DNA from 3 places in the Shewanella halotolerans genome. Region 1 is predicted to be linked to each of the others. Evidence: predicted binding sites of a transcription regulator. Region 1 holds the regulator's gene; each other region holds the start of a gene.
What was found. Region 1 encodes FliA, which starts transcription of late flagellar genes. Its sites were predicted from a motif close to CTAAAGNTNNNNNNNNNNNNGCCGATA; they were not measured.
Positions count from the first base shown of each region.

Region 1 (7,121 bases):
TCAAAAAAACAGCCATCACCCGTGGCCGATTCGCTGCAGGCTCTGCTCGAGCGTCAACAAAATCGCGTCAGTCAGCAGCTAAGCCAATCGAATGAAGCACTCGAGATGCCTGCCTGGGCCCAGGGATTGAAGGCGCCAAGCGATGAGATGGCAGCGCCTAATATGCATGGCAGCATGCAGGCTAACTCCCATGCCAATACACATGAGAGCCAGAATTTTAACCGTGCAAAGCGCGATAAGAGCGCGCCGACCGGCAGCGAACTCGAGTCTATGCGCGAGGAGCTGGCATCACTTCGCAACCTACTGACACATCAAGTGACCTCACTGCTGACCGAGCAGAAGAGTCGTCTGGACCCAGTCGGCGCCATGCTAGAGAGTCGCTTGCTGGACGCCGAGTTTAGTCCTGAGGTTGCCGCCAAGTTATCGGCTCTTAGTGAGCATTATGTGCCGGCGGATCTGGTGAAGGCCTTACCACGCAGCTTGGCAAATATGCTCGACAACCAAGGGGACGACATCGTTCGTCAGGGCGGTGTGGTCGCCTTTGTCGGCCCAACCGGTGTGGGTAAGACGACGAGTGTCGCAAAATTAGCCGCTCGATTCGCCGCACAGCATGGTTCAGATCAAGTTGCACTCATTACAACCGATCATTATCGCATTGGAGCCTATGAGCAGCTGGCAACCTATGGCAAAATAATGGGGTGCCCGGTCAAGCAAGCTCATGATCTCAATGAGTTGGAACAAATTCTTTATCAGTTCCGCAATCGCAAGCTAGTATTGATAGATACGGCGGGCATGGGACAGAGAGATGTGAGATTGTTCCAGCAACTTGATAATTTAACTGCAAATAGCAGATTACCTATTCGCAGTTATCTGGTACTGTCATCTACAAGTCAAAGAAGAGTGCTTGAAGATGCCGTCGCACAGTTTACCCGGATTCCATTATCCGGCGCAATTTTGACCAAATTAGATGAGTCAGTGGCCTTGGCACCGGCGTTGAGTGTGTTGATTCAAAGTGGATTACCTTTGAGTTATGTCACCGATGGACAGAGAGTGCCAGAAGATATGCAAGTGGCCGACACCTTAGCCTTAGCCAACAAGGCCCTGTCGGTACTCGAAAAGAAAGTGCAACCAATACAGAATAACGAAAGGTCATATGAACAGGCCTACGCATTTGAGTAATATAATGAGTCGGGATCAAGCAAGCGGTTTACGTATGATGAATCAACCATATAACGAAAAAGTAAAAGTAATTGCCGTAACCGGTGGTAAGGGTGGCGTAGGTAAAACCAGCGTGTCGATCAATACCGCCGTCTCCCTAGCCGAGAAGGGCAAGCGTGTGCTTGTGCTCGATGCCGACTTGGGCCTGGCCAACGTCGATGTCATGTTGGGCCTCAGAGCCGAGCGCAATCTCTCCCACGTTTTATCGGGTGACGCCGACCTTGACGATATTATCGTACGCGGTCCTAAGGGAATTGGTATTATTCCTGCCACCTCAGGCACCCAGGCCATGGTCGAGCTGACACCGGCCCAGCATGCGGGCCTGATCCGTGCCTTCAGCGAGATGAAGACCCAGTTTGATATTCTGGTGGTCGATACCGCGGCAGGCATCTCAGACATGGTGCTCAGCTTCTCTCGCGCTTCTCAAGATGTGTTGGTTGTTGTGTGTGATGAGCCGACCTCTATTACCGATGCCTATGCTTTGATTAAGATTCTAAGTCGTGAGCATGGCGTATTCAGATTTAAGATTGTGGCAAATATGGTCAGAAGTTTACGAGAAGGGATGGAGTTGTTTGCTAAACTTAGCAAGGTAACCGACCGTTTTCTCGACGTGGCCCTGGAGCTGGTTGCGACTATCCCCTTCGATGAAAACCTTCGCAAATCAGTTCGTAAACAAAAGTTGATCGTCGAGGCATTTCCTAAGTCGCCGGCGTCAATTGCTTACCATGGCCTGGCGAATAAGATTATTAGCTGGCCAGTGCCACAACAACCGGGCGGACACCTGGAGTTCTTTGTAGAGCGATTGGTTCAACGTCCCGAATATCAAGAGGATCGTACGAGTGAGTAAAGCCGCTGCGTATACTTGTTTAGATAACAAAGCTTCTATTGTCGAACAGTATGCACCGTTGGTAAAAAGGATTGCTCACCATTTACTCGCTCGTCTACCCGCCTCGGTGCAATTGGATGATCTGTTACAAGCAGGTATGATGGGCCTGCTTGAAGCCTCGGCCAAGTTCGATGGCAGCAAGGGCGCCAAGTTTGAAACCTTCGCCGGTATCCGAATTCGCGGCTCTATGCTCGACGAAATTAGGCGAGGAGACTGGGTGCCCAGGTCGGTTCACCGTAATCAGCGACGCATAGCCCAGGTGATTGACGAGCTAGAACAAGAACTTGGACGTGACGCAAAAGACAATGAAATTGCGGATCGACTTGATATGACGCTCGATGAGTACCATCATATTCTTAATGATGTTTCTGTCGGGAAAGTAGTTGGAATTGAAGATCTTGGTGTATCGGTCGATGTAGTAAGACAGGAAGACGATCATCAGGACGACGCATTTGAGTCACTGGCAGAGACACAGTTCCACGAGGCCCTCGTCGAGGCGATTAAATTACTGCCAGAAAGAGATGGATTAGTTTTGTCGTTATATTATGACGAAGCATTAAATTTAAAAGAGATCGGTGCCGTACTTGATGTCAGCGAATCCCGGGTAAGCCAGATACACAGCCAGGCGATGCTCAGACTCAAAGCTAAACTCAAGCATTGGACCAAAATATAACGATTACATGAGCAATATAAAAACAGCTCCGCGGAGGAAACCTTGGACAAGAATATGAAGATTCTCGTTGTTGACGACTTCTCAACAATGAGACGCATCATCAAGAACTTGTTGAGAGACTTGGGTTTTAATAACACTCAGGAAGCAGATGACGGTTCGACAGCCTTGCCTATGTTGCAAAAAGGCGATTTTGACTTTGTCGTGACCGATTGGAATATGCCTGGCATGCAGGGGATCGACCTGTTAAAGGCTATTCGTGCTGATGACAACCTGAAGCACATTCCTGTGTTGATGGTGACTGCGGAAGCGAAAAGGGAACAGATCATTGCAGCGGCGCAGGCCGGTGTGAATGGCTATGTGGTGAAACCTTTTACTGCGGCGACATTGAAAGAGAAGTTAGACAAAATTTTCGAACGACTCGGTTAATCAAGGTTGAGCTATGCAGGCAGAAACTTCAGGGCTGATCAATCTAGCACAGGCCAAGCAACTCGTTGATCTGCTAGAGGCAGGTCAACAAGAGATGGCCGATGAGCTAATTCGCGATATCGCCAGCCCGATTCAGAAAGAGCTGTTTGACGAGGTGGGTCGCCTAACCCGTCAGCTTCACAGTGCCATAGTGGACTTTCAGGTGGACGGTCGCCTCGTGGAGCTGGCTAATAGCGAAATTCCCGATGCCAAAGAGCGCCTCAATTACGTCATCGACATGACGGAACAGGCCGCCAACAAAACCATGGACGCCGTCGAAGAGTCTCTGCCTCTTGCAGATGCCCTTACCATGAACGTACAGGCCGTTAAGCCTTCCTGGGATCGCCTGATGCGTCGAGATATTCAGCTGCACGAATTTAAGGCGCTTTGCCATGATGTTCAGCAGTTTATCGAACGCAGCGAATCCGATTCCAATCGTTTGAAAGAGTTACTCAACAACATACTACTGGCCCAGGACTTCCAAGATCTGACCGGACAGATGATCCGCCGGGTGATCGAGCTGGTGCGAGAAGTTGAGAGTAATCTGGTCTCTATGTTGACCGTATTTGGCGAGCAGCCCGTCACGGATAAGCCCCGTGCATCTGAGAAGTGTGTCGAAGCTGAAGGTCCTATTATGAACGCTGATCAGCGTGATGATGTCGTGACAGGGCAAGATGAAGTCGATGACTTGCTGTCGAGTCTAGGTTTCTAAGTAGGAGTCATATGAATGTCCTTTGATGTTGATGAAGAGATACTGCAGGACTTTTTGATTGAAGCGGGCGAGATCCTTGAGCTTCTCTCTGAACAGCTGGTGGCGTTAGAGAATAACCCCGACGACACCGAACTACTCAATGCCATCTTCCGTGGATTCCATACCGTTAAAGGCGGCGCCGGCTTCCTGAGCCTGACCCCCATGGTGGATGTTTGTCACGAAGCGGAAAACACCTTTGACCTGTTACGTACGGGTAAGCGCAGCGTTTCTGCCGAGCTGATGGATATCATTCTCCAAGCCGTCGACACCATCAACTCTATGTTTGCCGAGACCCAGGCGGGTGTCGAGCAAAGCCCTGCCGATGAAGGCCTGTTAGCTAACCTTAAATTATTGAGCTCTGGTGGCTTATTGCCATCAGAACAGGGCGGGGCGTCAGACGAAGCCGTTGCCGAAACGCCGGTTGAACAGGCTGTTGAAACACCAGCAGACAACGGTATCGAGCTGTTTGATATGCCGCTTGATGACGGTGTCGAACTGTTCGACGAGCCGGTAAGCGATACGCCCGTGACCTCTATCGCCGGAGAAGGCGATATCGATGAGATCGATGAATCTGAATTCGAAGCCCTCCTCGATGCCCTTCACGGCAGTGGTAAGGGCCCATCAAGTACAGCGCCTGCCGGTGCGGCGCCGATTCAGGCGAGCGATAGCGACGACATCACAGACGATGAGTTCGAGTCGCTGCTCGATGAACTGCATGGCTCGGGTAAATTCCAGGCCCCTTCGGCCCCTATTGCCAAGGTGCCTGAGCCGACCTCGCCGCCGGTGGATGCCGATGAGATCACCGACGATGAATTTGAAAAGCTGCTCGATGAACTGCATGGCGCCGGTGCCGGCCCTGGCAGTGAGACAAGCACACCAGTAGCCCCTGCCGCTAAGGCGCCAGCAGTTCCTGCGCCGAATAAAGTCGCCACCCCGGCGCCAAGCAGCGTTAAGTCGCAACCCGTGGAGGCGCCAGCTCCTAAGCCTGTGGTGAAAGAGAAGGCCGCGGCCAAGGCGCCAGCGACCAATATGCCTCAGGCGGAAACCACAGTGCGCGTCGATACCGCGCGCCTGGATCAGATCATGAACATGGTCGGTGAGCTGGTATTGGTGCGTAACCGCCTGCTTAGCTTAGGGATCTCCCGTGATGATGAGGATATGTCTAAGGCGCTGGCGAACCTGGATCTGGTGACCGCCGATCTGCAGGGCGCGGTGATGAAGACGCGCATGCAGCCGATCAAGAAGGTGTTTGGCCGCTTCCCTCGTGTAGTACGTGATTTAGCGCGCAGCCTGAATAAAGAGATCGATCTTCGCATGATAGGTGAAGATACAGATCTGGATAAGAACCTGGTTGAAGCCCTTGCAGATCCTTTGGTTCACTTGGTGCGTAACTCGGTTGACCATGGTATCGAGATGCCCGACGAGCGTGAAGCTAATGGCAAGTCGCGTACCGGGACTATTACCCTTTCTGCCAGTCAGGAAGGTGACCATATCTTGCTCAAGATTGAAGATGATGGCGCGGGGATGGACCCAGATAAGCTCAAGCAGATCGCCATCAAGCGCGGCGTGCTCGATGAGGATGCCGCAGCGCGCATGTCTGATGAAGAGGCCTATAACCTTATCTTCGCCCCAGGCTTCTCTACCAAGGTGGAGATCTCCGATATCTCAGGCCGCGGCGTCGGCATGGATGTGGTGAAGACGCGTATCACTCAGTTAAACGGTACCGTGCATATCGATTCCTTGAAAGGTAAGGGGACTTGCCTGGAGATTAAGGTGCCACTCACCCTGGCGATTATGCCGACCCTGATGGTGGAAGTGGCTCAGCAGGTATTTGCCCTGCCGCTGTCGAGCGTTAGCGAGATCTTCCACCTGGATCTGACAAAGACAAATGTTGTCGATGGCCAGCTGACCGTCATAGTGAGGGAAAAGGCGGTGCCACTCTTCTATCTCGAGCATTGGCTGAGTCGTAAGGCGGTGAGCTTTAAGCATGGCGACAAGCAGCACGGCCACGTGGTGATAGTGCAGCTGGGTACCATGCAGATAGGCTTCGTGGTTGACTCCTTGATCGGTCAAGAAGAGGTAGTGATCAAGCCTCTGGGCACCTTGTTACACGGCACCCCAGGAATGGCTGGCGCGACTATTACCTCTGACGGTGGCATCGCATTGATATTAGATGTGCCCGGCTTATTGAAACATTACGCCAAGAACAAGAAATAACAGTTAGCGGCACAGTGAGCTATAGGATCAGCGTGATGCCCAGAGGCGTCACGCTTTGTTTCGGCAAGGATCCTGTTGTAGATAGGAATTTGAATGGCCATAAAAGTATTAGTTGTCGATGATTCAAGCTTTTTTCGTCGCCGAGTCAGTGAGATTGTCACCAAGGATGCGGAGTTAGAGGTCATAGGCACGGCGTCTAATGGCGCCGAGGCGGTCAAGTTGGCGCAGCAGTTAAAGCCACAAGTGATCACCATGGATATCGAGATGCCAGTGATGGACGGCATCAGCGCCGTGCGTGAGATCATGGCGAAGTGTCCGACCCCCATCTTGATGTTCTCATCTCTTACCCACGATGGCGCCAAGGCAACCCTGGATGCCCTGGAAGCGGGTGCGTTAGATTTTCTTCCTAAACGATTTGAAGATATTGCCACCAACAAGGATGAGGCGATCGCTCTGTTGCAGCAGCGCATCAAGGCGCTGGGCCGTCGCCGCGTATTCCGTCCCATACTGCCTCGAAGTGTGCCGCCAAAGCCAGCGACAACCTCTGCTTCTACGACAGCGCCGACAAGAGAGATGGCGCAGCGTCCAGCGACGCGTCCGAGCGCGCCTGTTACCCGCGCCAGTGGTAAGAAATATAAGCTTTTGCTGATCGGCACCTCAACCGGTGGGCCTGTTGCGCTGCAGCGGATATTGACCAAGTTGCCAGCGAACTATCCTCATCCTATTCTGCTTATCCAGCATATGCCGGCGGCCTTTACGCCCGCTTTCGCCGCACGCTTAAATGGTCTGTGCGCCATCGAGGTGAAGGAGGCGCAAAATGGCGATCAGCTCAGGGCAGGCTGCGCCTACCTGGCACCCGGTGGCATGCAGATGATGTTAGAGCGCGGCGGCACCTATGGTCGAATCAAGAT
Region 1 covers NZ_CP080417.1:3,025,579-3,032,699, reverse strand. The annotation lists gene flhF (flagellar biosynthesis GTPase FlhF) at 1-1,179, shown strand, start outside; gene K0H81_RS13145 (MinD/ParA family protein) at 1,184-2,065, shown strand; gene K0H81_RS13140 (RNA polymerase sigma factor FliA) at 2,058-2,777, shown strand; gene cheY (chemotaxis response regulator CheY) at 2,820-3,203, shown strand; gene K0H81_RS13130 (protein phosphatase CheZ) at 3,217-3,954, shown strand; gene K0H81_RS13125 (chemotaxis protein CheA) at 3,970-6,210, shown strand; gene K0H81_RS13120 (protein-glutamate methylesterase/protein-glutamine glutaminase) at 6,304-7,121, shown strand, end outside.

Region 2 (7,121 bases), 260 kb from region 1:
GGCCAAACCTATCAAGAGCACCAGGCCTATCTGGGCGTAGAGGTTGAGCTCGCTTCCCACCAACAAGATGTTGAGGAAGGCCCCCAAGATGGCGATCGGCACCGCCAGCATGACGGCAAAGGGAATGCTCCAACTCTCGTATTGGGCCACCAGGAACAGATAGGTAAACACCAGTGCCAGGGCGAAGATCAGCGGTGCCAGGTTACCCGCCTTGATCTCTTGGTAGGTCTGTCCCGTCCACTCAAACTTGTAGCCCGCCGGCAAGGTTTCAGCTGCCGCCCTTTCCATGGCGGCGATGGCATCGCCCGAGCTAAAACCTGGGGCCGGGAAGCCGTTGATGGTAGTCGAGCTGAACATGTTATAGGCGTTCATCACGTCCGGCCCCAAGATAGGTGTCACCTTCACCAATGTGCTCAGGGGCACCATCTCGCCACTTGCCGAGCGGACATAGAAGCTGGCGATGTCTTTGTCGGAATTTCTAAACTCGCCTTCGGCCTGGAGTATCACCCGGAACACCTTACCAAAGCGGTTGAAATCATTGACATACATTGAGCCGAGCATAGTCTGCATGGTGGAGAAGATCTCATTTAAGGAGATCCCCAGCGCCTTGGCCTTGTCTCTGTCCACATCCACATACATCTGCGGCACGTCGGCGCGGAAATTACTAAAAGCCATGGCGATTTCACTCTGCTCATTGGCCTTCATGATAAGCGCCCGCATCACAGAGGCTAATTCCTGGGGCGAACGCCCTTGGGTGTCCTGCAACACAAACTCGAAACCGCCGACACTCCCCACACCCGGGATAGGTGGCAGCGAGAAGGCCATCGCCTTCACCGACGGATTGGCGGCGTACTTGGCCTGTAACCTGGCGACGATCGCCTCCTCCACCATGTCGGGCGAGTCTCGCTCCTCCCAGCTCGACAGGGTCACGATCATCAGGCCGCCGTTAGAGGAAACAGAACCGGTCAGGATGCTAAAGCCACTGGCATGGATAACGTTCTCCACCCCAGGCTCAGCCAGCGTCAGCGTCACCAGCTCACGCATCACCTCTTCGGTGCGATTGAGTGAGGCACCATCGGGCAACTGAATATCCACCATGAAGGCCTTCTTATCTTCCATGGGCACGAAACCCGATGGCAATACCTTGGCGATACCGCCGGTGACGCCGATCAGACAGGCGTAGGCAACCCCCACCAGCACCAGCTTACGTACCAGTGAGGAGACCAGCTTCATATAGCCGCCGGTAAATCGCTCAAAATAGGTGTTAAACAGGTAGTGGAAGCCATGGGTATGTTTCTTGGGCGGCTTCAACAGGGAGGCGCACAGTGCCGGACTCAGGGTCAGGGCGTTGACCGAGGAGATGAGCACAGAGATACAAATAGTCACAGAGAACTGGGCATACATCTGCCCTGTGATCCCCGGCATCACAGCCGTGGGGGCAAACACCGCCAGCAGCACTAAGGTGGTGGCGATAACGGGGCCCGTCACCTCCTTCATCGCCTTGGAGGTCGCCTCGGTGGGCGACAACCCCTCATCCTCCATCAGGCGGGTGACGTTCTCTACCACCACAATGGCATCATCTACCACGATACCGATCGCCAAGATAAGCGCGAACAGAGAGACAGTGTTGATACTCATGCCGAAGGCCAACAGGAAGGCGAAGGTACCTATCAAAGAGACGGGAATGGCGATCCCAGGCACTAGGGTCGAGCGCGCATCCTGCAGGAAGATATAGACCACAAACACCACCAGGGCGACCGAGATAAACAGGGTCTGCACCACCTCGGTTATCGAGGTCTCGACAAATTCTGTGGTGTCATAGAGCACCTTGTACTCGAGGTCGTCCGGAAAGCGGCTGGCGAGGGTCTCCATCTCGGCTTTGATCGCATCGGCGACCTCCAGGGCGTTGGCGTCCGGCGCCTGATAGATGGCGATGATGGCAGAGGGTTTGTTGTTCAGCTTACCCTGGGCATCATAGGTCTGAGAGCCCAGCTCGACCCGGGCGACATCTGAGACGATCACCTTAGAGCCATCGGGATTAGCGCGTATCATCACCCGGCCAAACTCCTCGGGATCTTTCAAGCGTCCCTTGGTCTGCAGGGTATATTGAAACTGCTGCTGGGGATCCACAGGCGCGGCGCCGATACGACCGGCGGCCACCTGAATATTTTGCTCTCTCAGGGCGGCAATCACATCGCTGGCGGTCACGCCGAAGCTGGCCATCTGGTTGGGATCGAGCCAGATACGTATGGCGTAGTCCAGGGCACCTATCACCTGCACCTTAGAGACCCCCTTCTGCCGCGCCAGGGCGTCTTTGACGTTCAGGCCAGCGTAGTTGGTGATAAACAGGGAATCGAAGGTCTCGTTGGGGCTAACCAGGTTTACCACCATGAGGATGTTGGGGCTCTGCTTCTCAACCTTAACCCCCTGACGTTTCACCTCCTCGGGCAGTCTGGGCATCGCCTGCTGCACCCGGTTTTGCACCTTCACCTGGGCCATGTCGGCATCTGTGCCCACATCGAAGGTGACGTTGAGGGAGTAGCTACCGTCGTTGGCGCTCTTGGACTGCATGTAGAGCATCCCCTCGACGCCGTTGACTTCCGCCTCTATGGGCTGGGCTATGGTGTCTTTGACTATGTCGGCGCTGGCCCCGGAATAGCTGGTGCTGACGCTCACCTGTGGCGGCGCAATTTCGGGGAACTCGGCCACCGACAAGATGGGGATGGAGATCAAGCCCACCAGGGTCAGCACGGTTGAGATCACGAAGGCAAATTTCGGCCTATGAATAAAAAACTCACTGATCATAATGACCCCCGATTAGGCATCGTTAGCTTCTTGGAAAGGCACCGCCTGCTGCTCGACGGCCTTCACCTCGATACCCGGACGGATCTTCTGCAGACCATCCACCACGATACGTTCGCCCTCGTTGAGGCCACTGAGCACACGCCAGTCGACACCGAACCTGTCACCTAGCTCGACCACCCGCTTCTGCACCTTGTTGTCACCATCCAGCACCATGACGAAACGTCCCTGCTGATCTTCCTGCACCGCCGCCTGTGGAATTAAGATGGCCTGCTCGCTAATGGGCGACTCGATAACCAGAGTCACAAACAGCCCGGGCAGCATCAGCTTACTCTCATTGTCGAAGGTGGCCCTCAGTTCCAGGGTGCCGGTGGCGGCGTCGACTCGGTTGCTAACAAAGTCGATATGCCCAGTCTCGTCAAACATGGTGCCGTTGGGCAGGCGCAGACGGATCACGATATCCGAGAGCTTCACCTCATGTTTGGCGGCCTTGGAAAAGTTCTGTTTGGCGGAGATGATGGTCTTCTCGGCGACTTGGAAGTTGACCCACATGGGCTGCAACTGCACCAGGCTGGCCAGCTCAGACTGAGGCGTGATGATATCCCCCTGGCTCACCTTGGCGCCGCTGATACGGCCAGAGATGGGCGCGTAAACCTTGGTATAGCTCAGCTGCAACTCGGCGGCCTTCACTGCCGCTTCGGCCTGCACCACACCCGCCGCCGTAGTCAGCTTACGACTGGTAAGTTCATCCATATCCTGGGCGCTGATCATGCCATCGGGTAGCAGGCGACGGCCACGCTCCCAGTTCATCACTGCCACATCGCGCGAGGCGATCGCCTGCTTGAGCACCGCCTGTTGCTGCGCCAGCTCGGCCTCGAAGGTGGAGGGGTCTATCTCAAACAGCAGCTCGCCCGCATCTATGTCATCCCCCTCGACAAAGGTGCGCTTAAGCAGCTGTCCCTGGATCTGCGACTTGATCACCACATCTTCCGATGCCCGGGTGCGACCGACGATCTCCGTCTTGGCGCGGATCTCCTTCACCTGGGCGGTGTTGACCACCACGCTGGGCATAACCGCAGGCCCGGGGGCCGGCGCCTTGCCACAGGCCGCGAGCAGCAGCGCCGAGCTAAACAGGGTGAATATAGAGAGAGGTGAAGCGTTTCTACCAAGCATTAGGGCCTCCAGAGCGCCAAGCGACAATTCATGGATAACTTTCATCAGACGGCAGACAGATGAGAATGACGGGCAGCGTCATTTACAACTGCTTATCATATTAGTAACAAGCTAATGCTTTCACCAGGAATAGCAAGGCCAATTAACTGACTCATTTGGCATTTTTTAAATTTTTCATCTTGGATTAGCGGCGCGGGTCAGTGGATTTTTCTGAGCGTGAGTTTGAACAAAATAGGCCGATTCGGGTTAAAAACGTCTATTAGCTGATGCTTTATTAAGCAGATGGCAAAATGGGCTTAAAAATGAGACACAGCACAAGGTTATGGCCAATCCTATCGTGCTACAACAGGTCAAGGGTCTTCTCCCATGGCCGGGTAAATCGGCATATACAGGATGAATAGTTGTTGACCCTAAAGAAATGCAGTGCCTATGATGGCCCTTGTATCCATAATCAGGAAGGTAATTTATGACAGCCATTTCTCATGTCTATAACTATACAGTCAGATGCCCGCACATTAAGGATCCCGCTCACCCAACTACATGGCAAAACCATATTGAATTCAATCAGTCATGCGAAATCGGTCTGAATCGCATCACCAAGTGGCACGACAGATCCGGCCACCGTATCTTCGAACAAGATGGCTTTATCGTCAGAGAAGCCGATGGTGAGAGTGCCTACTTCTCGATGCAGAGTGATCGCCTGAAAAATGATGGTCACATCTTAGTGACCTTTAAGATCTTCATGGACGATGCCACCAAAGACAGCTCGGTGCAGGAAATCATGGCGCATCTGATCAAAGACTATCACCAGAGATTATCTAAGCTCGACTCTGCCGCGTAGCCATCCCCCTGAGCCAGATCACACACAAGATCTGGCTCACATTTTTCTGCTCACAAAACAATCTAGATCACATTTACGCCGCACCAAAATGTGACAAACACTAGATAAAATCTCAAAAAATAGAAACAACATCACTTGAAAAACAATTTGTTATATACAAAACCGCTATTTTTACCCGCTTAATCACGCCAATTTAGGCTAATTGCCAAAACATCACCTCAAGCTTACACTTTTCTCGATTCAAGACAATTCTGCTGGCAGAACAATGCCGGTCAATCATCAACTTAAGCTGAATATAGGAGCAATAGCCTCATGGGTGCAGTGGCCAATATCGTCATCGTTGGCGGTGGTGCGGGTGGAATGGAGATAGCGACCAAGCTGGGTCGTAAACTGGGACGTAAGGGCAAGGCCAAGATCACCCTTATCGACTGCGCCGACAGCCATATCTGGAAACCCCTGCTGCACGAGGTCGCCACCGGGGCGCTGGATATCGGCATAGACGCCATCAGCTACCGAGGTCATGCCACCGCCCACGGCTACCATTTTCAGCAGGGGGCGATGACAGATATCGACCGCGAGCACAAGCAAGTGATACTGGCGCCCATCCTGGACGAAAAGGACAATGAACTCCTGCCCGCCAGGCGCATAGATTACGACTATCTGGTGCTGGCCATCGGCAGCATCGCCAACGACTTTAAGATCCCTGGGGTCAGGGAGCACTGCGTCTTCCTGGACAATACCCAACAGGCGATGCAGATCCGCACCATGCTGCTCAACAAATTTATGCGTTATGCCAGCCACCACCAGCTGGACGACAAGATCAAAATCGCCGTGGTCGGCGCTGGAGCGACCGGGGTCGAGATGTCGGCCGAGATGCACCATGCGGTGGAGCAGCTCAGTGGCTTCGGCTACAAGATAGATACCAGCCTATTAGAGGTCACGCTGATCGAGGCTGACTCGCGCATCCTGCCCAAGGTGGAGAAGCAGGAGATCTCCCAGGCGGTAACGGACCAGCTCAATCAGATAGGCGTTCGAGTCATGACCAATACTCGCATCGACCGGGTGGATGAGACTGCGCTGCATACCTGCGACGGCCAGACCATCGCCAGCGACATGACTATCTGGTCCACCGGGGTGAAGTCCCCCGACTTCATGCGTGAAATTGGCGGCCTGGAAAGCAATCAGATCAATCAGGTGATGGTTAAGCCCAATATGCAGACCACCCGGGATCCCCACATCTTCGCCATCGGCGACTGCGCCGCCTGCCCGCAGCCAGACGGCTCCTGGGTGCCGCCGAGAGGCCAGTCGGCGCGGCAGATGGCGCTGATGACGGCCGACAACATCAGCCTGATGCTAGCCGGGCAGCCTCCCAGAAAGGAGTACCTCTATAAAGATCTCGGCTCCCTGGTAAACCTGTCCAAGTTCCATACCGTGGGCAACCTGATGTCCTTCATCGGCGGTGGCGTATTGGTGGAAGGCAAGATAGCCAGGTTCGTCTATACCTCACTCTATCGGCGCCATCTAATTGAACTACATGGGATATTTAAAGGCACCCTGCTGATGTTTGCCAAGGGGATAAGCCGTATCATCCACCCTCACCTCAAGCTGCACTAAGACGTTAACCAAGTGACAATCGAGGCGCACATCGAGCGCGATTCGAATGCCGAGGCCTGCTTATTACTAGCCTCCCTTTTGGGGAGGCTTTCGCTCGATGGGCTAACAGGTTAAAATGTGACAACTTTCGTCAATTTGAGATCATTATGAAAAAAATTATTAGCGCGGTTATGATCCTTGGCGCCCTCAGCGCCTGCGCCGACCTTAAGCATGCTGGTCGCTCAATAGGTCACACCACCAAAGAAGTGACCACAGATATCGGTCACGCCACCCGTGACACCACCAAGGCGATAGGTCATGCCTCGCGCGATGCGGTCAAATCGGTCAAAGAAGACCTGAGCAAAGAAAATTAAATCGGCTTAGGCCTTAGTGGCTTTAAGCTAGGGAATCCCCAGATAATTCCCTTTTTATTCAATTCAGTAGACACGCATGGTGTTGATTGATCTAATTGATTTCGCCAAAAAACTACCAGATCCAACACCATGCGTGATGTCCATATCTTACACGATTTACTCAAAAAGCAATGCCCGCAAATACATCAAAAACGGCTTAATTCTCTGATGGTTGCTACAGAAGCGTTACTTGATGGCAATCAGTTGTCACTCACTCAGCTTGGTCGCAATATCTCTGGTGCGGTGGCGCCAAAGCACAACATCAAACGGATAGACAGGCTACTCGGCAACCCGCATCT
Region 2 covers NZ_CP080417.1:3,285,537-3,292,657, forward strand. The annotation lists gene K0H81_RS14250 (efflux RND transporter permease subunit) at 1-2,805, opposite strand, end outside; gene K0H81_RS14255 (efflux RND transporter periplasmic adaptor subunit) at 2,818-3,975, opposite strand; gene K0H81_RS14260 (cytoplasmic protein) at 4,442-4,816, shown strand; gene K0H81_RS14265 (NAD(P)/FAD-dependent oxidoreductase) at 5,129-6,430, shown strand; gene K0H81_RS14270 (hypothetical protein) at 6,577-6,783, shown strand; gene K0H81_RS14275 (IS4 family transposase) at 6,913-7,121, shown strand, end outside.
Region 2: K0H81_RS14260 (cytoplasmic protein) is a predicted target of FliA. The motif match lies at 4,191-4,217, and genes of this name have one in related genera.

Region 3 (7,121 bases), 180 kb from region 1:
AAAGTAGATGCTGCGTGTCTTGGTAAGCTGCAGCACCACCTCATAGCCTAAGGTTTGTAGCATATCGGCGGCGCTGTCGATATTGTCGATGCGCGTCGCCTGACACTGCTTATCGCCCGGACCTTTAACTATCCACAGCTTGATGTTTGAAGGGCGCATCTCCCTGATACACAAGTGTTTACTCTGCTGAGCCAACTGCCCCGAAGGGGTGTCGTAGTAGCGATCAAATTCGACATTGTCCTTTAGCATAGTCTCGTGAGGAAGGCTTTCTAGCCTGCTTAAGAAGGCGTCTCGATCTTGAAGCCTGTATTTATGCTCGACTTCATACTTGCCGTCAAAATGGGATTGGCTCATGGGGGATTCGCTCATGGAAATTGTCGTAACCTAGGTTAAAAAGCTGGGCCGACTATATCATCTTTCCTTCTCATCGGAGTGAGGCGAGCGGCGGGTTTTGGCACTTTTACTCTTGGCTATTTGATCTAGGCCAATTAATCCGGATAGTTTTATAGGAAAAATGTTAATGAATTGATCATTTTGTTTACCACTGATATACCTAGAGCAACTCCCTGTGAATTATCGCCCAAGTGGCTTATCCAGGGAGCAAGAAGTCAGCTACCAAACATAGGGTATTAGACGTGCGGTATAACTCGATGCGAATCTCTCTAGCCTTTCTCTGTTGCCTGATGTTAGCGGCGCCGCTTCGCGCCGAGACTGTACTCTCCTATGACGTCAACGGCTCTAGCAGTTGGTATCCTTACTTTATTCCCGAGACCACAAAAGACCCAGGGATCCTGGCCGAGTTGGTGCCGCAGATCTTCGCCTTAACCCCTGTGAGATTAGATGCAAAACATTATCCCCCTAAGCGGACCAATCAGGCATTGGCAACCGGCGGATTGGATTTCGATGTGGTCAGCCCCAGCTGGTTCGAGGGAGGGGATCTTGGCGATGCCTTCGTGCAGTCGCAGCCGATTTTTGCCATAAAGGAGCATGTGGTAGTTCTGGCCGACAATCAGGAGCAGTGGATGGATATCAAGAAGATCCGCGGTCAGGAGATAGGCACGGTGCGTGGCTACCTCTACCATGATGACAGTGAATATACGCGTATCGATTTCAAGTCCGAACGTGAGCTGATCATCGCCTTGCAGAAGGGGCGAATTCAGGCGGCCATCGCAGGTGAGCTTACCGCGCTATATTGGGCCAAGGAGCTGGAGGTGCCCATCGCCCTGGCGGCCGTGCATTCCGATGGCGTGTTGGTGATCCGCCTGCGCAAGGAGCATCAGGCCTTACTTGGACAGATTAACGATGCGATCATCCAGCTAAGATCCCAGGGCGTCATAGATGCGCTTCTGGCTAAATATACCTCGGGGCAGTCAGTGGCCAGCCGATTGAGTAAATAGCCTTTCGCCCGATTTCGAAGCGAGTTATATCAAAGTATTTTAAATCGAAGCCGTTTACATCCAAGTAATTCAAACCGAGTAAGCTAAACGATTGTTTTTCAATCGATCGAATCATCATCTCTTGACGTGCGCCGCAAGATATCCGCTAATTGTCGCTCAAGGACATTAGCAAGGATAGATGTATGAATCCAATGGAGTTTGCGATTCCGGCCGAGGACAAGCAGGCCTTTAGTCAATATTACGCGAAACAGATAGCCCCTAGGTGTCGGCGTTATGAGTCGGCTCGTCAGGCGGCGGCCGCTAAGTATCTGGCCCGCAGAAAAATAAGCGCTCCCGTCACCCTGATAGGATTACCTGTCTTTTTGGCATTTTTTGCCCTGAGTTTTTATGGCGCACTAGTGCTCGATTTTGAAGATGGCGTATTTTATATCGGCTTTGCCGGCGCCTTTTTATCTATCGTCGCGGTGGCAAGCGTTAACATCTGGGCGAGTAGCGAGATAAATCAATTGCGCACTAAAATAGTCGATGAGATCTATCCACTGCTGCTCGGCTATTTTGGCAAGAGCTTTGAGTTGAATCCGTCGAACTTACCCGACCTGGATGCTTATAAGGACTATGGTCTCTTTCCAAAATATGACAAGGGCTACTTTGACGATTCGGTTAAGGGCAAATACCACAATGTGCCTTTCCTGATGAGAGAGCTGACGCTACTCGAGTATAAAGGGACTAAAGACAATAAACCCCAATACAAGACCCTGTTCGAAGGGGTTTTGATTGAGTTTACGCTATTAAAGAAATTCTCTGGTAATACCCTGGTGCGTCAGGATAAAGGGGTTATTGGCAACAGCTTAGTGCAGTTTAAACAGAAGCTGACACGGGTAAAGCTGGAAGACCCAACCTTTGAGCGAGAGTTTCAGGTGTATAGCGACGATCAAGTCGAGGCGAGATATTTGCTAAATACGGCGACCATGGAGCGTATGCTCTCACTGTCTCGTTTCTACCGTGGCGAACTAGAGGCGAGTTTTAAAGATGGACGACTGCTGATTAAGATCGCCTGCAAGCATAACTATTTTGAACCTAAACTGGATCTGTTAAAGCCACTGGATTTTGTCGATGACATAGAGCAGGTGTTTAAGGAGATCTACGAGGTGTTTGATTTAATTAAAGCCCTGAATCTGGATAGTCGTACAGGGCTGTAAATATCGGTTTAATTATTGATAGCTCGCCGCATCCGCTACGAGCTATCAAGCTCTCATTATCAAGCTCTCATATAAGTAAAGATCGATACTCGCTATTTGTTAGCCGTTAGCACTTGTATCCGTGTCTTGCCCGCTAGCCGACTCGCCGGCTGCTTCATCGCTACCTGTTTCTTCGCTAGGCGTGGCCACCGGCCAGCCGCCTAAGGCCTTCCACTTGTTGACGATATGACAAAACAGCTCGGCGGTGCGCTCGGTATCATACAGGGCGGAGTGAGCCTCTTTGTTGTCGAAGGGGATACCGGCAATCTCACAGGCCTTGGCCAAAACCGTATGACCCAGCGCCAGCCCCGAGAGGGCGGCGGTGTCGAAGGTAGCAAAGGGGTGAAATGGCGTGCGCTTGAGGGCGTTGCGCTCAATCGCCTGGGTGACGAAGCCGTGGTCGAAGGCGGCGTTGTGGGCCACTATGATGCTGCGGTGACAATTTGATGCCTTCTGGTGCTTCTTGACCTCTTTAAAGATCTCTAAGAAGGCTTCCTTCTCGCTGACGGCGCCGCGCAGTGGATTGCTTGGGTCTATGCCATTGAAGGCCAGGGCTTCTGGCTCTAGGTTGGCGCCTTCGAAGGGCTCGATATGATAATGTAGTGTCTTGTCCAGCATCAAGTCGCCATTATCATCCATCTTCAGCAGGGTGACGGCGATCTCCAGCAACGCATCGGTTTGAGCATTAAAACCCGCGGTTTCAACATCTATGACGACGGGAAAGTAGCCACGAAATCTATGCTTAAGTTTGTGTGCGTCGCAAATATCGCTCATTAAAATATCCAAAGTGAAGAGTGGGGGGCTATTATGAAGTATCCGATGGGAGCTTGTCATGTTTGATTGCTCAATATATGGGCTAAAGGAATGCTAAATTAGGCCGATAGGGATAAGTAACGTAATTAACAAGAGTGACTGTCTATGTGGGTTAGGGTGCTATGTGCGATGACATTCGGGATTGGCTTGAGTCTGGCGACGACGGCGCAGGCCGAGTTGCGTCACTATGTTGCCTCCCTGGAACAGTCATCCTGGCGTCTGAGTGACAATACCCCCATTGTTTGTCGCCTGGAGCATGAGATCCCATCTTACGGTAAGGCGGTGTTTACCAGCCGCGCCGGTAAAGACCATGATTTGAACTTTAGCCTGGATATGTGGGTGAAGCCCGACGAGGTGACCAGCGCCAAGCTGATGAGTATGGCGCCCGCCTGGCGCCCTGGTGTGGTATCCCGTCCCATAACCGATCTGACCTATCAGAAATATTTCAGTGGCGAGGTGCCTAAGAAGGCGGCCTGGTCCATGCTCAATGAGCTAGAACGCGGCATGCAGCCGACCTTCTATTATGCCGATTGGTATAACCGCTCCAGCAAGGTTGCCGTGGGGCTGTCGGCGGCGAACTTCGGTCGTCGCTACGCCGAGTTTAAATCCTGTCTGGCTAATCTCTTGCCCTATAGTTTCGATGATATCGCCTTTACCGTGCTGACCTATGAGTTTGGTGGCTCTGAGCTGACCCGTTACTCCAAGGCGCAGATCGCCAAGGTGCAGGAGTATCTCTCTTATGATCCCGAAGTCGAGCTGGTGTTGATCGATGCCTATACCGACAGCTTCGGTGGCCGCTCGGTAAACAAGAAGGTGTCTGAGAAGCGCGCCAATTCGGTCAAACAGCTCTTCCTGTCGGCGGGTATCCCCAATGATCGTATCCATACCTTAGGTCACGGCGAGCGTCGCCATGTGGCGTCCAATGACACCATAGATGAGCGGGCTCGTAACAGACGCGTAGTGATCCGCCTTAGCAAGCCGCTGGATTAGAGAAGATTTAGTGTGTTAATAATACTTATGGAAACCGGCTAACATGGCCGGTTTTTTGTTTCTGGCCCGGGATAAAAAGTGAGCGGTTGCGGGAGAGAGGTAATAAATAGGCAAAAAAAAGCCCACTTAATCTTAAGTGGGCCGCAAATAAATCATTGCAATCAACAAATTGAAGGAAGGAAGTCAAGCATAAGAACCAGGGATGAATTCACGTGACTGGCACGGGAACTCGGAGTTCTTGTTTCCCATCTACCAGAGGGTAGACACTTCCGGAAAACGAGGTGAATTATAGGGTCAGACCATTTGTCCTACAAACTAGAAAAATTCCCACCTTGGATTAGTATTTCTAATGTCAAAAGGGGGTGTTTAAAGGGCCGAATTCACACATTTTGGGTATTTGCGCTTGATTACGCAAAATTGCTGCATAATTTCACGATTTATATAATTCATCCATGTTGTTTTTTTATTAACAAGTCAATTTCGCAAATGCCGGATTCGTTTATTTGTAGCCATTGCACGGTTTTTTTTTACTTGTATAGTACGAGGTTATTGGGCGCTAGCTCACAGGTTTACCATTAATAATAACGAGATATCCAGGACGGCTACAGATGGCTCTTAAGACGATTTTATCCAAGCAAACCCTTTTGCTTGCCGGATTAGGTTTAACACTCATGGGTTGCCAGTACCATGCCAGTGAAACAGCAGCGGCGCAGGCAACTGTTCAACCCCAGGGCGTGGTCGAAACAATTCACGGCGTACAGGTTGCCGACCCTTACCGTTATCTTGAGGAAGAGAGTGAGGCGACCCATACCTGGGTGAAGCAGCAACAAGAAGCGGGGCACGATTTTCTGGCGCAGCTGGAAAACAAGCAGGCAATTGTCGATCGCATCACCGAGTTGTGGAACTTCGAGAAGGTCACTGCCCCAACCGAGCGTGGTGACAACACCTTCTATTACCGCAACGACGGTCTGCAGGCGCAATCTGTCCTGTATGTGAAGAATAAGGCCGGTGAAGAGAAGGTCGCTCTCGACCCTAACAGCTTCTCAACCGACGGCACAGTTGCTCTGAGCGGCGTCTCTGTCAGCGGCGACGGTAAGATCATCGCCTATGGCGTCTCTAAGTCGGGCTCAGACTGGCAGCAGTGGCAGTTTGTCGATGTGGCGAGCGGGGCTAAGCTAGGCGACGAGCTCAACTGGATTAAGTTCTCCAGCGCCGAGTGGAGCAAAGACAATAAAGGTGTCTACTATTCTCGTTATGACGCGCCCGAAGGCGGTAACCTGCTGGCCGACGTTAACTTTAACCAGAAGGTTTACTATCACCAGCTGGGCACAGATCAGTCTCAAGACAAACTGATCTACGAGCGTCCACAGAATAAAGATTGGGGCTTCGGCGCCGAGGTGTCGGAAGCGGGGGATTACCTGTTGATCTCCATCTCACAGGGCACAGATAGCCGTAACCGTTTCTTCTATAAATCATTGACCGACGCCAACGCGCCCGTGGTTGAGCTAATCAGCGAGCTGGAGGCCGAGTATAGCTTCCTGGGTAACGACAAGTCTGTCTTCTACTTCAAGACAGATCTTGATGCGCCAAACGGTAAGATAGTGGCGGTGGATGTGAATCGTCCAGCTAAGGCAAACTGGAAGACGGTTGTCCCTGAGTCGAGCGATCCTATCGCCAGCGTAGCCATCATCAACGATCACCTGGTGGTCAGCTACCTGCACGACGTGCTGGGCAAGCTCACTATCTTCAGCATGAACGGCGTGAAGCGTCAGGATGTAGAGCTACCGGGTAAGGGTAAGATTGCCGGACCATATGGTAAGCGCAGCAAGGATTATTTCTACTACACCTTCAACAGCTATGTGCAGCCACAGACTACCTATAAGTTCGACTTTAAGACGGGCCAGTCGAGCCTGTACGCTAAGCCAAAGATCGCCTTTAATCCAGATAACTATGTTTCCGAGCAGGTGTTCTACACCAGTAAGGATGGCACCCGTGTGCCTATGATGATCTCCTACAAGAAGGGATTGACCCTTAACGGTGAAAATCCAACCCTCTTGTATGCCTACGGCGGATTCTCTATCTCGCTGACGCCAAGATTCAGCCCGGCTAACATCGCCTGGATGGATATGGGCGGCGTATACGCAGTGCCAAACCTGCGTGGCGGTGCAGAATATGGCGAGAGCTGGCACCAGGCGGGCATGTTCGACAAGAAGCAGAATGTGTTCGATGACTATTTTGCCGCGGCCGAGTATTTGATTGACAACAAGTACACTAATCGCAGCAAACTCGGTGCCTATGGCCGCAGTAACGGTGGTCTGCTGATGGGCGCGGCCGTGACTCAGCGTCCAGACCTTTTCGCCGCCATTTTGCCTGCGGTAGGCGTATTGGATATGTTGCGTTTTCATAAGTTCACCATAGGCTGGGCTTGGACCAGTGAATATGGCAGCGCCGATAATGCCGAGCAGTTCCCTGCGCTATTGGCCTATTCGCCTTATCACAACATCGCAGAGCGAGATTACCCGGCGACTATGGTGATGACGGCGGATCATGACGATCGCGTGGTACCGCTGCACAGCTTCAAGTTCGGTGCCCTGCTGCAGGACAGACAGACAGGTGATGCACCTATCATCATGCGTATCGAGTCTAAGGCAGGTCATGGCGCCGGTAAGCCGACGGCGATGAA
Region 3 covers NZ_CP080417.1:2,850,465-2,857,585, reverse strand. The annotation lists gene cyaB (class IV adenylate cyclase) at 1-354, opposite strand, end outside; gene K0H81_RS12280 (substrate-binding periplasmic protein) at 651-1,397, shown strand; gene K0H81_RS12275 (DUF3137 domain-containing protein) at 1,580-2,596, shown strand; gene rnt (ribonuclease T) at 2,696-3,409, opposite strand; gene K0H81_RS12265 (flagellar protein MotY) at 3,578-4,438, shown strand; gene K0H81_RS12260 (prolyl oligopeptidase family serine peptidase) at 5,047-7,121, shown strand, end outside.
Region 3: K0H81_RS12265 (flagellar protein MotY) is a predicted target of FliA. The motif match lies at 3,492-3,518, and genes of this name have one in related genera.